DNA from 3 places in the Psychrobacillus sp. AK 1817 genome. Region 1 is predicted to be linked to each of the others. Evidence: riboswitches for the same ligand, from Rfam matches in the RefSeq annotation. Region 1 holds a riboswitch; each other region holds the start of a gene.
The links. A riboswitch is a leader RNA that binds a small molecule or an ion and turns the genes downstream of it on or off. The one in region 1 is predicted to bind lysine.

Region 1 (7,278 bases):
TTCTGGGTCAAGTGCTGATGTAGGCTCATCAAAAAGCATTACATCAGGCTCCATTGACAAGGCTCGTGCAATAGCAACTCTCTGCTTTTGACCTCCGGACAATTGCTTTGGTTTAGCATTGACGTAGCCATCCATGCCTACAACGTTTAAGTATTTCAGTGCAATTTTCTCGGCTTCTTCCTTAGAACGCTTTAATACCTTTACCTGTCCAACTGAACAGTTACCTAACACATTGTGATTATTAAACAGATTAAACTGTTGAAAAACCATTCCAAGCTTCGTTCTGTAGGAATGGATATCGTGCTTATTATCGAGAATATTCTCCCCTTGATAAATGATTTGCCCACCACTTGGCTTTTCCAACAAATTAATGCAGCGGAGAAGAGTCGATTTTCCCGATCCAGAATAGCCAATGATGCATACAACCTCGCCTTTTTTAACAGAGAAATCGATATCTTTTAATACTTCATGTGCTCCAAAGGATTTGCTTAAATGTTGAATTTCAATTACTTTTTCCATAGTTGCTCCTCCTTTGTTTACTGATTTTCATGTGGACCTTTTGGTAGGACTGCCATTTGCATCGGTTGACCAATGACTGTATAGTTTTCAGGTCCATCCAATTTCTTCTCAAAATGACGTAATATCAAGGTAACGGCAAATGTCATGATGAAATACAAGATACAAGCTACAAAAAATGACTCAAAATATCTAAAGTTATTTCCTGCAACTGATTTTGTTTGGAAATACAGTTCAGTGACTCCGATTACATTCAACACAGAGGTATCCTTAATATTAATGATAAATTGGTTACCTGTTGCAGGAAGTATATTGCGGATAACCTGAGGTAACACAATATGAAGCATCGTTTGAATATGCGTCATCCCTATTGCTTGAGATGCTTCAAATTGACCCTTGTCTATGGAAATAACTCCGCCTCGAACAATCTCCGCCATATAAGCACCCGTGTTAATAGAAACAATGAAAATAGCAGCGAGTAGACGATCCATGTCTAATCCAAAGGCCAATGAGGAGCCGTAAAAAATAACCATTGCTTGTACTATCATTGGTGTGCCACGGAAAAACTCTATATAAATAGAGAGCATTAAGTTAACCAGCTTAAGAAAGTATCTTTTAATCCCCTTTTCTGGCATAGGAACAGTTCTTATAACTCCTGCCAGCAAACCGATGATAGCTCCGAAGATTGTTCCAATAATGGATATTAAGAGGGTTACTCCGGCTCCTCGTAAAAACATTGGCCAATTATTTGTAATTATGGATATAATCCATTCTAAACTCATAGTCTTCCTCCTTACATACTAGCTGACCCCATAAACACACTTACCAAGGAAAGTAAGTAAATGCTGTAAATAATGAAACGGCTGCAAAATAGTAGCAGCCGTTGTTATATGCTTATTCTGCAGCTGGTTGATTTAAAATAGCATTGTCCATAATTTCTTGTCGCTCTTCTTCTGAGATTCCTGCTAAAATTTTATTGATTTTGTCTGTTAAGTCACTTTCCTTTTTCAATCCTACTGCAACGGCTGTTTCCTCTTCATCTGCCACGAATCCTTCTGTAAATTCGATCATTACAAATTTATCATTTGCTGATGAAGCACTAATCCCTTCTGGACGTTCAGATACATAGCCGTCAATCATTCCAGATTCTAGTGCCACACGCATTGCAGGAAAATTATCTGATGCCGGTTGTTTTTTTACTCCTTCAATTTGGTCAATAACTCCGTAGTGAGAAGTATTTAATTGGCCAGTAATTTTCGCTCCCTTAAAGTCTTGAATAGAGGTAGCATTTTCAAATGCCCCGCCCTTTTTTACCACCATGACAAAGTTGGAAGTATAATAGTTTTCGGAGAAATCAATTGTTTTTTTACGCTCTGCAGTTGGTGACATCCCCGCAATAATTGCATCAATTTTGCCGGATGTTAGGGCTGGGACTAAACCGTCCCATTCCGTTTTAACAACAACGAGCTCTTTACCTAAGCCCTCAGCTATTTTTTTAGCAATTTCTATATCGTAACCACCAGCATATTCTGCATTACCGTCAATTTTTACGCCACCATTTTTGTCATCCATTTGAGTCCAGTTAAATGGTGCATATCCTGCTTCCAATCCTACTGTAAAAGTATCTAAATCAGAAGCTGATCCAACGCTTTCTTCCTCTTTTGTTCCACAAGCTGCAAGCAGTAAAATGGTTGATAGTAATAATGTTAAAGTGAATAGTCTTTTTTTCATCTCTATTAATCTCCTTTTTTAAAATTAGTATATGTATGCAAGCATACAAAAAGGACAACCGTACAAAAAAAGACCTGAGATAGACTCAGGTCATATATGTATGGTTGCCCTAAATCCTCTACTTTTCCCCATGAGATAGCACACCATTATAAACCGGGACGTTTATAACGGACAGTCCTGCAATTATTCACTGCAGACCCAGCATGTAATAATGAGTTTATTACAAACTTCGGCGACATTTCCTTCTCCCTAGCATCACAGCTACTCAAGCTCCACTAAGGACTGTTAAATATCGCGCCTCTACCTCACTTCTATAAAGCGAGGTTATATTCAATTATTGTTCATAGTCTACAACAGAGATTTTCATCTGTCAACATGTGTTCTATTGATTAAACAAAATATTACTATTATTGAGATTGTAATCTCTATAGAATTATTTCATTACCTATTTTAAAAAAAAGCTAATAATCTGAGGAATTGATAAGAAAAAGTCTGCTAAAGTAAACGCATTTTCAACTTTATCAGACTTTTTCTATTTCCCTTTGGGCATAGGTTCCGAGGGGGAGCGATAAGCCATCACCTTGGCTGCGCCTCGTTTGTGATGTCTTATCTGTCTCAGTCGTCCCATAAGAGCGCCGCCTGCCGCTCCAATCATAAGTTTTATAGTAAAGAGAAAGGAATATAGATAAAACTAACTCAATTATTTAAAGCTATTAATAAAATACTTTTCACTTTGACTATTTGATTAACACGTGATGGTTGATTTCCGCTCTCGGCGGACGCTTTCCGTGGGGTGAGCGATAAGCCATCACCGTCGCTTGCGCGTCGTTTGTGATGTCTTATCTGTCTCGTTCATCCCACCGGAGTCGCCGCCTGCCGCTCCAATCAAATAAAGCCCGCTTTAAAGCCTCCATATACATTCTTGGATCTCTTAGACCATTCGTTGATTGGTTGAAGCCCCCTTCTAGGAGAATTTCCATTTTGAACGTGAAGAAAAATGTTTCACATGAAACTTTATATTATAAAAAAACATGAGATAAGCTGGTTTCACATTACAAGCGACAGTATGGCTTATCGCTATGCTCCACAGAAAGAATTCGTTTAAAGCGCAACTTTAGCTATTTATAATTTATGCTTTTCATTCTTCTCATCTTTTCGGTAAACCGCAAAAAAAGAGCGCAAATGACTTGGCTACCACCTTCATTTGCACCCTTTTCACTTATTTTTGTATAAACATTTGCGTCCAGTAGTTACCGTCTTTTACATAACCTACACCAATATGAGTATAGTTTTTGTTTAAGATGTTGGCTCTATGACCTTCACTGTTCATCCACGCATCTACTACTGCTGCGGCTGTTTTTTGACCCATAGCAATATTTTCTCCTGCAGATTTATAGCTTATTCCAAAATTCTTCATCATTGTAAATGGAGTTCCATAGACAGGACTAGTGTGACTAAAATAGTTTTTATCGTGCATATCCTGTGATTTATATTGCGCTACTCTTCCAAGCTCCCAATCATATTTTAATGCTGAAAGACCCGCATTTGCTCTTTCCACATTTACAAGTTTAATTACTTCTTGTTCCATATTATAAGAATCATTTGTAGGGACATTTATTTTTTGACCTGGATAAATAAGGTCCGCATTTTCTAATTGAGGATTTTCCTTAATTAATTCTGAAACACCTGTTTGTGTCTTAACAGCAATTTTCCATAAAGAGTCTCCTGAAACAACTGTATAGGAATTAGCGGCAAATGCAGACATAGGCATTAATAACATCAGTGATAGTAGCGCCACAATAGCTACTTTAATTTTTTTCTTAAACATTGTAATCTTCCTTTCCTTCTTTAACTCTACTAATATAGTAAATGAAAAAAAGAATCGAAATCATCCCTTAATAATTGGATGTAATTTTACAGGTATATTACAAAAGAACTCAACAGAGAAGCAAAGCTCGGTATTAAACGAATTCATGCTTGTTTGAAGGTAACATTTTTGAAACATTCAAGGAGGATAATTCCTTTATAGACAAAATCTTTTCGATTTATCCCCTCTTAACCCGAACTGATTATACTGCTCTCCTATACAACTTCTATGGATTATACTATAGTAAAAATGGGTGATTATATGAGTATTAGAAAATATTTAGATAACGAGCGTTATGTCCTAGGAACGACAATGAAAGATGTTACTGCTCTAGAAGAGAACAACATGGCTTTACACATTTGTGAAAATCCTGAGTATATATTAGAAAATCGTAAGAGATTGGCGGAGCAACTGCAATGTGATTTGGATGATTTTATTTGCGCCAATCAGACACATAGTGCTAATTTCCATAAGGTAACTGCAGCTGATAAGGGGCGTGGCGCAAGGCTGTTAGAAACTGCCATTAAGGATAAAGATGCTCTTTATACATTTGAACCAGATCTTTTGTTATGCAGTTTTACAGCAGATTGCGTCCCTGTCATTTTCTACAATGAAAAAAATAATCTGGTGGGAGTAGTACACTCTGGCTGGCAAGGAACGGTCAAAGAAATTACAAGGAAGCTGTTTGAGTATTTAAAACAACACGAACACTGTAACCCAAATGACTTTCATGTACAAATTGGCTCTGCACTCAGCCAAGAAAAATTTGAGGTAGATGAAGATGTCTATAAAAAGTTTAAAGATTTAGGCTATGCGAACGACTTTATGTACTATAAAAATGAAACTGGTAAATTTCATATCGATAACCAGCTCACCGTCCAAAAGCAATGTGAGCTTGCTGGTATTCCACTTGAACGTATTTCAATCGATCGAACATGCACATTTTTAAACCCTGATGGTTTCTCTCATCGAGAAGACAGAAATACAGGTAGACATTTAAGTTTTATCATGCGGAAGAAATAATTTTTAAAACACATCACTAATTGAGCTGATGTGTTTTTTTTATTGAAGACATCCTTTTGAATTAAATTACTCTTTGGAGTAATTTATATCTCCTTTAAAAGTAATTTATATTAAAATAAAGGAAAGGGGTGTATTTTTATGGAAAATAAAAAAGAGGTATATGAGAGTTTGTTACACACATTAGAAGATAATCTCTTACGCTTTTCACATGCTCAAACATGGATGGAGCAAGACGTATTCTTACAAAGAATAAATGAAGACCGGATCCAGATAGAATGCATACACAATGAAGCTAATTTAAACTTTAGGCAAGATAGAAATAATCTCAACTTCAAGGAAATACATGATAGTGTTACAGAAAAAAGAATTGATTATGATTCATTTAATCTGAGATTCTATGACAAGTTACTACAGTCTAAGTTTAAAAAGGAGTTAAAAAAGAAATGGGGTGAGCAGCTTTTTCGAATAGCCCGAATTAAAACAAACACTTTTTCAAAAGATATAATAGAGGACCTTAGAAAAGAAAATCAACTAATAAACGAATATAATCAATTATTAACGAAGCTTAAAGCAAATTACAAGGGAGTAGAGGTCTCCATAACTAAACTTCGAATTTACATGTTTTCTTCTGACGATATGGTACGTAAGCAAGCACAAGAAGCTATGTATAATGCTGTAGAGGACCATGAAGAAAAATTTGATCAAATCTTAGATAGTCTGGTGACTACGAGAACATCTATAGCCAAAAAACTTGGTTATGCTAGTTTTACTCCTTTAGGCTATGCCCGCTTACATCGAACAGATATTCAACCTAGCGATGTTCAAAAGTATAGATTTCAAGTTAAAGAGCATGCTGTCCCCTTTATAACAAGACTTCAACTATTACAATGTAAGAAGAAGAATTTAGAAATACTACATTATTACGATGAATCTACTTTATTCTATGAAAACAGTCTTTCTATAAATCTTTCCGAAAAGGAACTTATAGATAAATTAAAATCTCTATTTTCAGAACTGTCCACTCACATGGGAACTTTTTCTCAACAAATTTTTAAAGGAAACTATGATTTAGATGCACGTTCCTCCAAGTCTGGGGGAGCTTATGCTACTTACTTACAGAAGGATGGACAAGTAACACCTTATATTTATGCAAATTTATCTAACAGTATAGATGATTTACGGCTCTTAACTCATGAAGCTGGACATGCTTTTCAATTTTATATGACAGATAAAAAAATCCCAGAATATATTATTCCAATGGATTCAGCCGAAATTTTCTCTTTTATCATGGAACGCTTTGCGTGGAGCAAGATAGACTCTATCCTAGGAGAGAACGCTCATCACTATATTATTAGTCAATTACTTGCAGCACTGTCAAAGATGCCATACGCTAGTGCAGTTGATGAATTTCAGCACTATTTATACGACTCACCAGATGTCTCCATGGAAGAACGAAAGAGCAAATGGCGAGATATTGAAAACAGTTATTTTCCCATTAAAAATTACGGTGACAATAAGTTTCTACTACGTGGGGGTAGTTTTTACTTAATTTCACATATTTTTGAGGAGCCGTTCTATTTTATCGATTATGATTTTGCTCAGCTTATTTCTATACAGTTTTGGCAGCATATGGAAAAACTAGATCATACGACATGGTATGACTATGAAAAGTTATGTAAGGCTGGGGGAAGTCTATCTTTTTTGGAGCTACTAGAGAACGCTAACATTACTTCACCATTTGAGAACGATAGTATACAGAATGCTTTACTTTTTGTTGAAAAATGGTTAATAAAAAAAGGTTATTTCATATAAATTATAAAATAGCCTGATTCTCCTTTTGAGGAATCGGGCTATCTGCTATTTAAGTAAAATATTCAAATTTAGCATTAGGAAAAAACTTTTCCATATAACTGTAAAGATGTTCTTTAATATCTTCCTCTTCTTCTTTTTGATAAATATATTTCCCTATCCCATATTTTCCCCACTTTATTCTTCTGGATTCTTCATCTAGCTCAAGCTTGGTCATAGGATAGTTTTTTTCGATTACTTTTTTAGCTGGTTTAGTAAAGCGATGCTGTATGAATTCAAAGGTTATATTATCGCGAGCGTCCTTTGGAAGTTCAGCATCTAATCTTTCAAAC
Region 2 (7,278 bases), 1.5 Mb from region 1:
GGTAAGCGTTTTCTGTACCTTTCATAGCTAGTGTTTGATCCCACTTCTCTTGCTCAAGTTTTACTTCATTTTCATAAATTGAAGCATCCAAGTCTTCTGCATGAGTTGCAAGGCCTTTCATGTATTTAACTGCATTAGGGCCAGCTACGCTTCCTCCAAATACAGCAGAAAGTAATGAGTTAGCTCCTAAACGGTTAGCTCCATGTTGAGAATAGTCACATTCACCAGCAGCGAATAGACCAGGAATGTTAGTCATTTGATCGTAATCTACCCATAATCCACCCATTGAATAGTGAACTGCTGGGAAAATTTTCATAGGAACTTTACGAGGATCGTCCCCAGTAAATTTCTCATAGATTTCAATAATTCCACCAAGTTTAACGTCTAATTCATGTGGGTCCTTATGTGAAAGATCTAGATAAACCATGTTTTCACCATTAATACCTAATTTTTGGTTTACACAAACATCAAAGATTTCACGAGTCGCAATATCACGTGGTACTAGGTTACCATATGCAGGATATTTCTCTTCTAGGAAGTACCATGGTTTGCCGTCTTTGTATGTCCAAATACGTCCACCCTCACCACGAGCTGATTCTGACATCAGACGTAGTTTATCATCTCCAGGGATTGCAGTTGGGTGAATTTGAATGAATTCCCCGTTTGCATAGTAAGCTCCTTGTTGATATACGATACTTGCTGCAGAGCCTGTATTAATAATAGAGTTAGTTGTTTTACCGAAGATGATCCCAGGTCCACCTGTTGCCATGATTACTGCATCTCCACGGAAAGCACGGATTTCAGATGAGTTAAGGTTTTGCGCTTTAATACCGCGACAAGTACCTTCATGGTCTTTTATAATACCCAGGAATTCCCAGCCTTCGTACTTCGTTACTAATCCTTCTACTTCATAACGACGAACTTGCTCATCAAGCGCATAAAGTAATTGTTGACCAGTTGTTGCACCAGCAAATGCTGTACGGTGCATTAAAGTTCCTCCAAAACGACGGAAGTCCAATAAGCCCTCTGGAGTACGGTTGAACATAACACCCATACGGTCAAATAAATGGATGATTCCTGGAGCGGCATCAGCCATTGCCTTAACTGGGGGTTGGTTTGCTAAAAAGTCTCCACCATATACAGTGTCATCTAAATGCACTGCAGGTGAATCCCCTTCACCTTTTGTATTTACAGCTCCGTTAATACCGCCTTGAGCACAAACAGAGTGTGAGCGTTTAACAGGAACTAATGAGAATAGATCTACTTGTGTGCCTTCTTCAGCAGCTTTCATTGTTGCCATTAAGCCAGCTAATCCACCGCCGACAACAATAAGTTTACTTTTTGCCATGCTATTTCACTCCTTAAATTTATAGTAGCTTAGGTGTAGAAGGGTCTTATACGAATGCTAAAAGTGCTTGTACACCAACTACAGATAACGCTAAGAAGATTACTAATGTTACATAAGTTGAAATTCTTTGAGATTTTGGTGATTGTGTAATTCCCCAGCTTATAAGGAATGACCAAATACCGTTAGCTAAGTGGAATGTAGCTGAAACTACCCCAACAATATAAAACGCTAACATCCAAGGATTCGATAAGATTTCATTCATCATATTGAAGTTAACTTCTTTTGCACCAATTGCTTTTTGGAAACGTGTTTCAAAAATGTGCCATGCAATAAATACCACTAGGAAAATACCTGTGAATCGTTGTAAAATAAATAACCAGTTTCTTAATGTGCCATATCTATTTGGATTGTACTTAACAGTAAATGCAATATAGATACCATAAAATGCATGGAATAATAAAGGAATATAAATTACGAAAATTTCCAGCAATAGCACAAATGGAAGGCTTTCCATAAAATGAGTAGCTTTGTTAAAAGCCTCTTCTCCTCTTGTAGCAAAATGGTTAACTACTAAATGTTGCGTCAAAAATAATCCAACTGGAATAATCCCTAGTAAAGAATGTAATCGACGCATGTAAAATTCGCGATCTTTCGACAAAACAGTAACCCCCCTCAGATTTCCAATTAGCGATGATTAAATTATTGTAATAGAACAATAAATCATCACATGTTCACACCTTCTTGTTACGAATTTATGACATATCCATTGTACTCTCATCATTTTGGAGCGTCAAGGTATGTTTCTTTATTTTATTCATCTTTCAGACACATTTCCCTATAATGATTAGATTAACTTTTCACAAAGTATTCCATCCCCGAGAAAAATTTTATGTTAAAATAGATTCATAGTTTTTTATTTACATTTTCTTTTAGAAAGAAGGGTTGCTGCTTGAATGAAAAAGAACATTCACATGTAACTTCCTTTGGATACGAAATAATAAGAGATCACGTGCTTGCTTCTATTCTCGGAAAACATGAAAAAGATATTTTATACTGGGCAGGTAAAGACCTCGCTCGTAAATTTCCTCTCTATTCAATGGAAGAAGCCATCTCTTTCTTCCAAGAAGCTGGTTGGGGAAAGCTTGAATTAGAAAAGACTTCAAAGGATTCGGCTCATTACATATTAGAAACCTTTAATTTGCCTCAAAGTGGGATTAGCAGAAGTCATAGACTAGAGGCAGGTTTTCTTGCGGAGCAGCAGCAAAAAATTGGCGGCTATGAGACCGAGTGCTATGATGAGCTTGTCAAAAAAACTGGAATGGTCACTTTTCATATAAAATGGGATTTAAAGAGTTCGCGATAAAACAGCATGTATACAAAAAAGAGGATTGTAGGTAAAACGACAATCCTCTTTAAATATAGAATTATCGGCTGATAGCCAATTCAAATTCATTATGCAGGGCATTAGCAGCTTGGATCATATTACCCTGGGGGACTACTACAGAAACTTTAATCTCTGAGGTGCTTACCATTTTGACAGGTATGTTCTCCTTACTAAGACGGTCAAACATTTGGGCCGCAACACCTGGATTAGATACCATTCCTGATCCTACTATCGATACTTTAGCTAGGCCAACCTCAAAATCAGCAAAAGTAAAACCTAAAGTTTTTTTATTTGTTTCTAAAACCTCAATTGCTTCTGAGAGTGATTCCTTTTTGATAGAGAACGAAACTGTAGGCTTCATTCCCTCAACGATTGATTGGACAATAATGTCAACGTCTATATTATTATTAGCAAGTGTAGTGAAAATGGAAGCTAGCGAACCATTAAAAGGCACTTCATACTCTATAGTCAAACGTACTATATCTGATTCAAACGCTACCCCACGTACTACTAAATTATTTTCCACATCTACTTCCTCCTTTAAAATTGTTCCTTCTGTTTCTTCATAGCTTGATCGTACTCTAAGTGGTATTTTATAATTTTTAGCAAACTCCACTGCTCGGGGGTGCAACACTCCAGCGCCTAAATTGGCTAACTCTAACATCTCATCATATTCCAACTGCTCTAGTTTTCTAGCATCTAGTACATAACGAGGATCTGAAGTATAGATCCCATCTACGTCTGTGTAAATATCACATATTTCTGCATCTATCGCAGCTGCAACAGCAACGGCAGTAGTATCTGATCCTCCTCTTCCTAAGGTAGTGATTTCCCCCGTCAAAGAAATCCCTTGAAATCCTGCAACAATTACTACTTTGTTTCCTTCAAGAAATTCATTTATCTTGTTGCCATCTAGTTGACTGATCTTCGCATTTCTATGTACATCGTCTGTTTGGATGCCTGCTTGCCAACCTGTGAGAGATAGGGCTTCCACACCAAGTGAGTTCAATTGTATTGCAAGCAAGGACATCGTCACTTGTTCCCCTGTTGACAACAACATATCCATCTCTCTTTTTACAGGACTATCGGTGATTTTACTTGCCAACAAATTTAAATCATCAGTTGTTTTACCCATTGCAGAAACAACTACTACAATATCGTGGCCTTTTTCTTTTTCATTTTGAATCCTTTTTGCGACATTCGTTATTTTGTCGAGAGTGCCTACAGAAGTTCCGCCAAATTTCATAACAATTTTACTCATTAACCTATCTCCCCTTTTGTCTCTGTCGGGATACAATAAAAAAAGCTTTCCACAAGATTGCGGAAAGCTAACTCTTCTCATACACGGTCAAAAAACAATTGCCCATGTGAGATAGCCCTCCAGAATATATATTCTGACAATCCTGCATCTCTTAAATACAGAACCAACATAGAAAAGGAAAAGCTCTTCTATATTTCGGCGAACAACCCTTTCCTAATCCCTCAATGGATCTTTCATCCTCTTGATTAGTACTATTGCAATTCGCACCTCTATCTTCACTGTTTGAATAGTGAATATTAAATTGTTTTAAAGATAACATAAGATTATTCAGAAGACAATAAATTTTTCTGAAAATGAGCGATTAGATTATCTGCCAATTTACTAGGAAGCCCAGATTCGATTAACTCTTCCCTAGATGCAGCTTGCATTCGTTTAACGGAGCCAAAATGCTTGAGTAGTAGTTTTTTTCGCTTTGGTCCGATTCCTTCTATTCCATCTAATGAAGAAGCAATCGTATGCTTCCCTCTTTGTTGACGATGGAATGTGATAGCAAAACGATGGACCTCATCTTGAATCCTTTGTAATAAATAGAATGCCTCGCTAGTCCGCTTCATAGGTATAATCATTAAGGGATCACCATACAGCAAAGAAGAAGTTTGGTGCTTAGTATCCTTGGCTAGTCCTGCAATAGGTATATCTAAGCCCAATTCATCCTCAATAATTTCGCGAGCAGCCTCGATTTGTCCTTTACCACCATCAATAATGATAAGGTCAGGAAGTGGCAGTCTTTCTTTTAGGACTCTTGTGTATCTTCTTCGAACAACCTCGCGCATCGCTCCGTAGTCATCATGCTTGGCTGCTGTTCTAGTTTTATATTTACGATAATCTTTTTTATATGCTCTGCCATCAACAAAAACTACCATGGCTGAAACTGCATCTGTCCCATGGATATGTGAATTATCAAATGCTTCGATTCTGCTTGGCATGCTAATTCCCATCAACTGACCTAATTCCTCTACAGCCCCAATTGTCCGCTCCTCTTGACGTTCGATTAAGTGAAATTTTTCTTTCAGTGCAATTGAAGCATTTTTTTGAGCCAGATCTACTAAGTTCTTTTTTGCTCCCTTTTGTGGAATAATGACCTTCATTTGCAGCAGCTCAGACGCCAAATCCAAATCGGTAGTATTTGGGACGAATATTTCCTTTGGCTTGATGTGTTCAGGTTTGGCATAAAACTGGCCTAGAAACGTAAGAAACTCTTCCTCCGGGTCACGATACATCGGGAATAGAGACACATCTCTTTCTATCAGTTTACCTTGACGCACAAAAAAGACTTGGACGCACATCCACCCTTTGTCTACTGAATATCCAAAAATATCACGGTTCGTGAAATCATTCATCGTCATTTTTTGTTTTTCCATAACTTGATCAATGTGGGCAATTTGATCGCGGTATTCTTTAGCTCGTTCAAACTCAAGCTGTTCCGCTGCAGCGTTCATTTTTTCAGTCAGTTCTTTCTTGACCTTACCATGTCCGCCATTAAGGAAACTAGAGATTTCGTGAATTATTTCTGTGTATGTTGGTTCATCAATTTCCTTTACACATGGAGCTAAGCATTGACCAATATGATAGTAAAGACAAACTTGACTAGGTAGCTTTTGACACTTTCTTAATGGATATAGTCTATCTAGCAGCTTTTTCGTTTCATGGGCAGAATGGGAGTTTGGATAGGGTCCAAAATATTTCCCTTTGTCCTTTTTTACTTGTCTTGTAATAATTAGCTTTGGGTTCTTTTCCCCTGTAATTTTTATATATGGGTACGTCTTATCGTCCTTGAGCATGATATTGTATTTTGGATCATGCTTTTTGATCAAATGGAGCTCCAAAATCAATGCCTCTAGCTCAGACGATGTAACGATATATTCAAAGTCCACTATCTCTTGTACTAATCTTTGAGTTTTTCCATCATGTGAACCGGTAAAATAAGATCTTACACGATTTTTTAATACTTTTGCTTTTCCTACATATATAATAGTGCCTTGCCGATCCTTCATCAAATAACAGCCCGGTTGATCTGGTAGGATTGCACATTTCTGTTGAATTAGTTCGTTCATCTCATCACCTGTTTAAAAAAACCGGGCGCCTTAGAGGACCCGGTTTTTATTATTATGCGTTTTTCTCAACGAATTGAACTAGTGCTTCTTTTGGTTGGAAACCAACAGCTTTGTCTACTGGCTGACCATCTTTAAATAACACTAATGTTGGGATTGACATGATACCGAATTGACTTGCAGTCGCTTGGTTCTCATCTACGTCAACTTTAACGATTTTAACTTTCTCGCTCATTTCAGCATCCATTTCTTCTAGAACTGGAGCAATCATTTTACAAGGTCCGCACCATGTTGCCCAAAAATCTACTAATACTAATCCTTTTTCAACTTCTTGTGAGAAGGTTTGATCTGTTCCATGAACAATTGCCATATATAATTCCTCCTTTATTAACTCTAAATAGATTATAGCAGACAAAAAATGCTTCATCTACAATTTAGCTTACACACGTAAATTTCATTTATTCACACAAAAACTCGGCCCTTAAAGAGCCGAGCATTTTTTATGCATTCACTTTAAGTTTTTTGAATTCTTCTGTTAGCATCGGGATAACTTCAAACAAGTCTCCGACAATACCATAATCAGCGACTTTAAAGATATTAGCTTCTGGATCCTTGTTAATCGCCACAATAATTTTAGAGTTAGACATACCTGCTAAATGCTGAATTGCTCCAGAAATACCAGCCGCGATATAAAGGTCAGGAGTTACAACCTTACCAGTTTGGCCGATTTGTAGTGAATAATCACAGTAGTCAGCATCACAAGCTCCACGAGAAGCTCCAACTGCTCCACCTAACACGTTCGCAAGCTCTTTTAATGGTGCAAATCCTTCCTCACTCTTCACTCCACGTCCACCCGCAATTACAACCTTCGCCTCTGATAAGTCTACGCCTTCAGTAGATTTACGTACTACTTCTTTAATGATTGTGCGTAGGTTTGTGACGTCAACTGATAGAGAAGAAACGTCACAAGATTTGCTATCGTCTTTTACAAGTGGTGCGATGTTGTTTGGACGAATTGTGATGAACTTAATACCTTCTTTAACTTTAACTTTTTCAAAGGCTTTACCAGAATAGATTGGACGAATATATACTGCATCTTCCCCTTCTCCTTCGATAGCTGTTACATCGGAAATTAGACCGATTTGTAATTTACTAGCGATTTTAGGAGATAGAT
Region 3 (7,278 bases), 1.2 Mb from region 1:
GTATGATGACGTCGAAGATACAAAAACAAGATTCGTTGGATTTACTGGAGAAAGCCAGCGATATGATTTAGCAATTGTCCAGAGTTCTCGATTTTTCGGTAAGGTACTTGTGATGGACATTCAATACAATCGATCAGCTATTATTGGGTCGGATGATGTGGAAGAACCAGGCTACTTAGAGCATGTTTTTAATAGATCTGAAGCTGAAGCAACGGAGCTAAGAGATTATCTAAGAGAATTACTGAGCTAAAGTAGAATAGTGTATAGATTTTTACAAAAAGAAAAACCTTGAGCAGATCATAACTGATCTTGCTCAAGGTTTTCTTTCTTATCTTTTACTAATTCGAGTGGAACTGTTTTTGGTGCTACCCCTGTTTTTTTAACAATAAAGTAAGCACAACCAAAGTTACAATACTCGTATAAGTAATCCTTCATAGTGCTAATTTTCGTATCAAATGTTGCTTTATGATTTCGATCCTCGAAAAAGCCCTTTAGACGAAGCTGACCGTAGCCCCAGTCGCCCATTATATAATCATACTTCGTTAAAATCTCACTATAACGCTCTATAAATGCTTCTTCTTTAAAAGCCTCTCGAAAATCCTCAATCACTTCATAAGTGAAACCTTCAGCAATAATCATTCGCTCACCATCCATTAGCTATTTTGAATAGCTAGTAATTCCTCACCTTGCAGTTGTCGTTGCTTCGCTGCTGCATTTACCTGTTCATCCGCATGGTAACTACTTCTTACAAGTGGTCCTGCCTCACAATGAGAGAAGCCCTTGCTCATGGCAATTTTACGTAATTCTCCAAACTCAGCTGGTGAATAATATTTTTGTACTTTAAGGTGTTTCTTTGTTGGTTGTAAGTACTGCCCAATAGTCATGATATCTACATCGTGAGCACGTAAGTCGTCCATAACCTCGATAATTTCTTCAAATGTTTCCCCTAGACCTAGCATTAACGAAGACTTCGTAGGAATAGTCGGTTGCATTTCCTTGGCACGTTTTAATAATTCTAAAGATCGGTCATATTGAGCACGCGCTCTAACCCTTGGAGTTAAACGTCGTACTGTTTCAATATTATGATTTAGAATATCCGGCTTAGCATCCATTATATTACGAATGTTTTGCTCAATACCACCCATATCTGAAGGCAATACTTCAATAGTTGTAAAAGGATTTTTTCGACGAATTGCTCGAATTGTCTCTGCAAAGACCTCCGAACCACCATCCTTTAAATCATCACGGGCTACCGCTGTTACAACTACGTGTTTTAGATTCATAATGACAACTGAATCTGCTACTCGTTCTGGTTCTGCTAAGTCTAACTCGTTAGGAAGACCTGTTTTTACAGCACAAAAACGACAAGCTCTTGTACACACAGCTCCTAAAATCATGAATGTCGCAGTACGTCGCGATCCCCAGCATTCATGAATGTTTGGACATCTTGCTTCTTCACAAACTGTATTTAAATTATTTTCACGCATTAATTTTTTTAAGCCTTTGTAATCCTCATTGGTATTTAACTTTATTTTTAGCCAGTCAGGCTTGCGTTCATGCTGTTCTTTTGGCGGTTTACACGCTGTCACGATTCCATACCCCATTCCCATTAATCTGACTTTACTGATGTCAATGTACCATATTATTAGAATTCAAACAACCTTCTAAAATCAACGGGCAGAACTATTGAACCACTCTTTTGCTTCTAATCGACCAAAAGGCAAATAACAAAATAATTATAATTATAACTGTTAATAACCCTATCATGACAGAGCTTGTTAAGCCTAGTACCAAGTAACCTACTGCTGCAATAATTGCGCTAATAATAGCATAGGGCAGCTGAGTCATTACGTGGTCAATTACATTAACACCTGCTCCTGTTGCAGACATAATGGTCGTATCGGAGATTGGTGAGCAATGGTCTCCAAAAACTGCTCCTGCTAAAACAGCAGCTAAGACTGGAAGCAATAATTGAGGCTCAATCGCCATGATGATACTCGCTCCAATAGGAAGTAAGATACCAAAAGAACCCCAAGATGATCCAGTTGCAAAAGCCATAAATGCTGTTAACACAAACATTAATACAGGTATCACACCTACTGGTACATTGTTTTCCGTAACTAAAGTAGCTAAAAATGCTCCAGTTTCTAAAGCTGTGATTAAATAAGACAACGACCAAGCAAACACTAATATCAAAATAGCTGGAAGCATAGATTTAACACCTGTCCATATTGCTTTCCACACGTAAGTCATGTTTGCCTCTGGGTTCGTTTTAAATTGGCGCATATATAAAATCATTGCGATTATACTAGCTGTCAGTCCCCCTATAAATAACGAAAGAGGTACATCTGTATGTTCAAAGATTATAAAGATGTCTAAAATTTTTCCTGAAAGGCTATAACCTGTCCAAAACATACTTCCTAAAGTGACAACCACTAAAGAAATAATAGGAAGTAATAAATCAATCACCTTACCATAATTATTTTCCGGGAAATCACCCTCTAAATCTCCAGGATTTGTTTTCTCCGGGTCAAAAAGTACGCCTGTATCCATCGCTCGTCTTTCATGCTTTTTCATCTCAAACAAATCAAAGTCAGTCCATGCTGTAAAAAAGACCAATGCTAATGTCGCGATTACATAGAAGTTCATCGGTGCCATTAACACAAATGCCTCCAGCGGTGTATAATCAGTCACCGCATGTGTAGCAAAAATCACTCCTAGCTGACTGATTAGGAAAGCTCCCCAGCTAGAGACTGGAGACACTACACAAACCGGTGCAGAGGTGGAATCGATAAAATAAGCAAGCTTTGCACGAGAAACCTTGTGAGAGTCTGTAATTGGTCTTGCGATTTGTCCAACTGCTAATGCATTAAAATAATCATCCACAAAAATGATAATCCCCAAAAAAGCAGTTAAAAGTTTAGATCCTCTTTTTGTTTTGATTCTTTTGATAGCCCAAGCAGCAAATGCTGTGCTACCACCGGAAAGACTAACGAAAGCTGTTACTACTCCTAATAATAATATAAAAGCTAAAATATATATGTTATATACGTTTAACCCACCATCCCAAAAGGATACTTTAAATGAGTCCCATAATAAAAGAAAAGATTGTACTGGGTTAAAATTCTCTACAAGTAATGCGGCGGAAAGAATCCCCGCTCCCAATGAAAGTAAAACTCTTTTAGTCACTAAAACCATAATAATTGCCAATAATGGTGGCACTAACGAAAAAATAGTATTCTCCAAAACTGTTCCTCCTTAAAAATCGAAAAGCCAACCTATAAATATATATAGGTTGGCTTGATTATGAAATATAAGCTAAATACTTACTTCATTTGTAGCTCCCCATCTATACTGGCGTATAAATGACAGTGTTATTTTTGTTCAAAATAACCCCAACTAAATATCTTATGACTATCAATACTTAGCTTCGGCAAAGCTTCCTTTCATCTACGATCAACGGTGTCAACCTCCTGTAAATTACTCTTAAGCCTCGCAGCCTCTACCTATTCATTATTCATTTCTTTCTATTCTAACAGGGTTTTATAAAAAACGCCTTTTTTTTAATCTTTCGGCAATGGTATTGGCACCTCTACTGATGGAGCAGCAGACCCATCTCCTCCGGTGTAAATATGAGGCACCTGACCCTGTACTAAGCCCATTGCAACAGGGATATTTTGTTCAACTACACTCATCTTACTTGCCAGCGGTACAATGATTTGTACATTTACTTTAATATGAATACTAATTTCTACATAAGCATTATTTATTCCAAACTCTGTTATGGTAGGCACTACATTGGACTGAACATTACCTATTACATGGAAACGAATTGGAATTTTCGGCCCTAAGTTTCCGATTAGAGGTATATTTGTAGCCTGCCCCATCGGCACAAAGAATACTACCCCACCTTGATCTTCCATCGTATGCTTATCATATTCAATATCATCCAAGTAGGGAAGGCTAGAAAGATTACCTTTTTCTGCCTGCTCCAAATGAGATTGCACTAAACTATTTGTATCAGAAAGTACTCGGTTGATAATCTCCGTATTAAACTTAGTCGTCACCATATTTTTACTATCTGAAGGAACTTCTTCAATAATATCGTTTACGTCTAACACATTTGCCGTACGTGAATTAATCGCTTTACTAATTACCATAGAGGCAATCTTATTAGTTTGTACTTCTGCATAATCTAAATAAGTTGGAGTCAGTTGGGCATTTATGTAATAAAACACCCAAGCTACCGACAATAGAAAGCATGTCAAAAAGATAGCTAATTTACGTTGAGTGCTAAAAAATATATAACGTTTCTTCTTTTTTCGATAAAACAACGAAAAAACCTCCTCATTACTTTTATGTAACAAGAAGGTCTTTTATGCCCTGCACTTATGCTCTTCCTTTATTCCGTACCATTTCACAACGTCTCGAATTGTTTCTGGCATAATATATTGTTTTTTTGCTGTTTTAAAGGAAGGAAAGAAATATCCAAATGTGAACATATCCAAAGTTGCCAGCCGGTAGGTGTCCTGAATAATTAACGGACTTCCCTGTATTAAGATAACACCATCTTCTCTTTCAACTATTTGTTCAAATAACACATTACCTAAGAATTTACCACGAAAGCCTAATCCTTTTACCTCGAGGTGAGGCCATTTATCATTTTTTGATTGCTCAATGATCTCTAGTAAATCTGCTCCACTTAATGTAATGATACAAGGATTAATAGGATGAGGAAGACATTGATGTAAGTCTCCTGCAGTTACAGGTCCCTCCGGTAAATCTTTTAAAAATATACCCGCTGGGAACATTGCACAATCAGCACCTGTATATTCGAGCAACCCTTTCCCAAAAAATTTAGCGAGCTCAGATTCATGAAACCATTCTTTTTCAAGCTTTACTGGATTATTAAATACAGTATGAGAAAGCTGGGCTTTTCCTTCATACTCCCAACGCATTTGGAGTTGGCTTGCATATTCAGGTACGGGTAGCTCGTCGGTCGGATATACCTTAGCCTCTTTAGAAACAATCTTCTTGCTAATATGATCAAACTCTAATATTACACGTCCAATATACATACCAAATTTGCCTGTAGCAGCCTGCAAAGTGTTCCCTAACCATTTCCCCTCCTCGAACAAATGATGGGTGTGAGCGCCTAAAATAAGATCCAATGAGGGTATTTGTTCAATCAGAATTTCATCCTGTGATTTTCCCAAATGTGACATACATATTAGAATATCTACTTGTGAGGAAATTTCCTTACACACATTTTTTAATCGTGGTATAGGGTCCTGTACATGCCAACCAAGTTTTTCATAGTAAACGCCATAATCTGCAGTGGCAGCAACAATTCCAATTTTAATGCCAGAGGGGGTTTGATGAATTTTGTAAGGCTTTACCCAATTAGGAATCTCTCCATCCAAGTTAGTAAAATTTGAAACAATTACTTCAAAATTTGCTTCTGTATATAAAGAGTCTAATTCCTCATGACTAAGCGTTATCCCTTCGTTATTACCAATTGTCACATAGTCATACTTTGCCTCGTTTAAAAGCTTTACATTGCCCTTCCCCAGAGTTCCTTCTGTATAAATATTGGAGCGATCCACGTGATCCCCGATATCTAAAATAAGATAGGAATCCTTCTTTTCATGCATCTTTCTTTTATTTGAAAGAAAGTGATGGATTGAAGGCCAATTTTCCAAATGACTGTGCAAGTCATTTGTATGATAAATATAAATCGTCTCTTTCACCCTCTCCACCTCTTTCATATGTTTTAACCATTTTATAATTTTCTTTTAAAATAGCCCATCAATAATGGAGCGGATTCCAAGTAACAGTAACACTATCCGTAAGGCAGTTACTAGTGTTTCCGAGTTCAACTTTTTGTTCAGCTTTGCACCGATCTTAGCACCAATATATGCAGCAGGGATAACGGGTATGGTATATAGCCATGGAACATTTCCTAATGATATATGGGTTGCCGAATTGACAATAGACGATAAAAACACCATAAACATGGAAGTACCCACTGCAACATGTGGAGGAAAAAGAAATAACAAAATCATAGCAGGTACAATCATCGATCCTCCACCGATTCCAAATAACCCTGAGGCAAAGCCAATTACAAACGTTAAGGAAACGGCAAACCAAATCGGAAAACCATATACATATGTATTTTCTCCATCCTCAAACGTCCGCTGCTTACCGTGATTAACAAACCATTGAACTGGCTTCAAATACTTACGAACAAGCAATAGAATAGATAGGACAACGAGTAATATACCAAAGTATAGGTTAAATGATGGGAGGTCTAATCCTTTATTAACCCAAGCACCTAAAATAGTACCCGGAATACTGCCAATAAAAAATATAAATCCACTTCTAAAATCTACTGTTTTAGACTTCATATAGGATAGAGTAGAAGACAGGCCAATAAAGATCATCATGACAACCGAAAGACCCACCACACTTTGTGGTGTAATATTTGGTATCAAATCAAGCGTAGTACCAAGAAAAAGTACTGCGGGCACTAAAATAACGCCGCCTCCTAGCCCTACCAAGGCACCTATCACCCCGGAAAAAAGACCGCTAAGCACTAATAAAAACCACTCCATTTAAAATTCTCCTTCGAAAAGATTTAGTTGCTTTGGAGCAAGTCCGTCAAATTCAATATCTAACATGTGTTGAAAGGATTTAGCATTTTTAGCCGCATGACCGCCTGAATTGTTATTAAATAACACAAGCACCTCCGAAGCCTGCTTTGATAGAGTTTGACATATCTGTTGAATATATTGGAGCTCCTGTTCATTATAATCATATAAATAGCGGACCTCTCTCCACTTTTCATTGTTCCCAGGATTCTTCCATCCGTAAAAGTTTCTGCCGTGAAGACGAACCAATACTTTATCAGAAGTTGCAATCGGAACTACAGGTATACTCCCTTCCCCATTTTGCGGCTCATCACAAACGCTATGATGAAAATTATTTTCCTTCAAAAATTGGATAGTCGACTCCTTATATTCTGGAAGATACCAGGATTGATGGCGAAACTCGATTACCACCTCAAAATCCTTTAGCTCTTCCCGTATTCTCCTCATATATTGAACATTGTCCTTCTCACACTGAAACCAAGGCGGAAATTGAACAAGTACCACCGCCAGCTTCCCCGCCTCCTTCAGAGGACGAAGCATCTGTCGGTAGCTCTCAAACATTTCCTCTGACGTTTTAAAAGGGTTTTCTCCTCTGAGATGACCCGTTATTCCTTGATAGGCCTTTACG

Region 2: linked by a shared signal. The riboswitch ahead of D0S48_RS20175 (aspartate kinase) and the one ahead of D0S48_RS12635 (transporter substrate-binding domain-containing protein) in region 1 are both predicted to bind lysine.
Region 3: linked by a shared signal. The riboswitch ahead of D0S48_RS18690 (Na+/H+ antiporter NhaC family protein) and the one ahead of D0S48_RS12635 (transporter substrate-binding domain-containing protein) in region 1 are both predicted to bind lysine.

The regions. Positions count from the first base shown of each region.
Region 1 is NZ_CP031739.1:2,537,978-2,545,255, reverse strand. Features, by position in the region: gene D0S48_RS12645 (amino acid ABC transporter ATP-binding protein) at 1-519, opposite strand, end outside; gene D0S48_RS12640 (amino acid ABC transporter permease) at 537-1,298, opposite strand; gene D0S48_RS12635 (transporter substrate-binding domain-containing protein) at 1,411-2,247, opposite strand; lysine riboswitch at 2,376-2,558, opposite strand; gene safA (SafA/ExsA family spore coat assembly protein) at 3,467-4,075, opposite strand; gene pgeF (peptidoglycan editing factor PgeF) at 4,376-5,137, shown strand; gene D0S48_RS12620 (M3 family metallopeptidase) at 5,276-6,949, shown strand; gene splB (spore photoproduct lyase) at 6,999-7,278, opposite strand, start outside.
Region 2 is NZ_CP031739.1:4,026,922-4,034,199, reverse strand. Features, by position in the region: gene sdhA (succinate dehydrogenase flavoprotein subunit) at 1-1,348, opposite strand, end outside; gene D0S48_RS20185 (succinate dehydrogenase cytochrome b558 subunit) at 1,395-2,006, opposite strand; gene D0S48_RS20180 (YslB family protein) at 2,298-2,711, shown strand; gene D0S48_RS20175 (aspartate kinase) at 2,773-3,993, opposite strand; lysine riboswitch at 4,098-4,273, opposite strand; gene uvrC (excinuclease ABC subunit UvrC) at 4,317-6,107, opposite strand; gene trxA (thioredoxin) at 6,160-6,474, opposite strand; gene D0S48_RS20160 (electron transfer flavoprotein subunit alpha/FixB family protein) at 6,605-7,278, opposite strand, start outside.
Region 3 is NZ_CP031739.1:3,741,923-3,749,200, reverse strand. Features, by position in the region: gene D0S48_RS18705 (DUF3055 domain-containing protein) at 1-250, shown strand, start outside; gene D0S48_RS18700 (YutD family protein) at 298-639, opposite strand; gene lipA (lipoyl synthase) at 654-1,589, opposite strand; gene D0S48_RS18690 (Na+/H+ antiporter NhaC family protein) at 1,684-3,246, opposite strand; lysine riboswitch at 3,331-3,513, opposite strand; gene yunB (sporulation protein YunB) at 3,564-4,334, opposite strand; gene D0S48_RS18680 (bifunctional metallophosphatase/5'-nucleotidase) at 4,377-5,750, opposite strand; gene D0S48_RS18675 (sulfite exporter TauE/SafE family protein) at 5,796-6,614, opposite strand; gene D0S48_RS18670 (DUF72 domain-containing protein) at 6,615-7,278, opposite strand, start outside.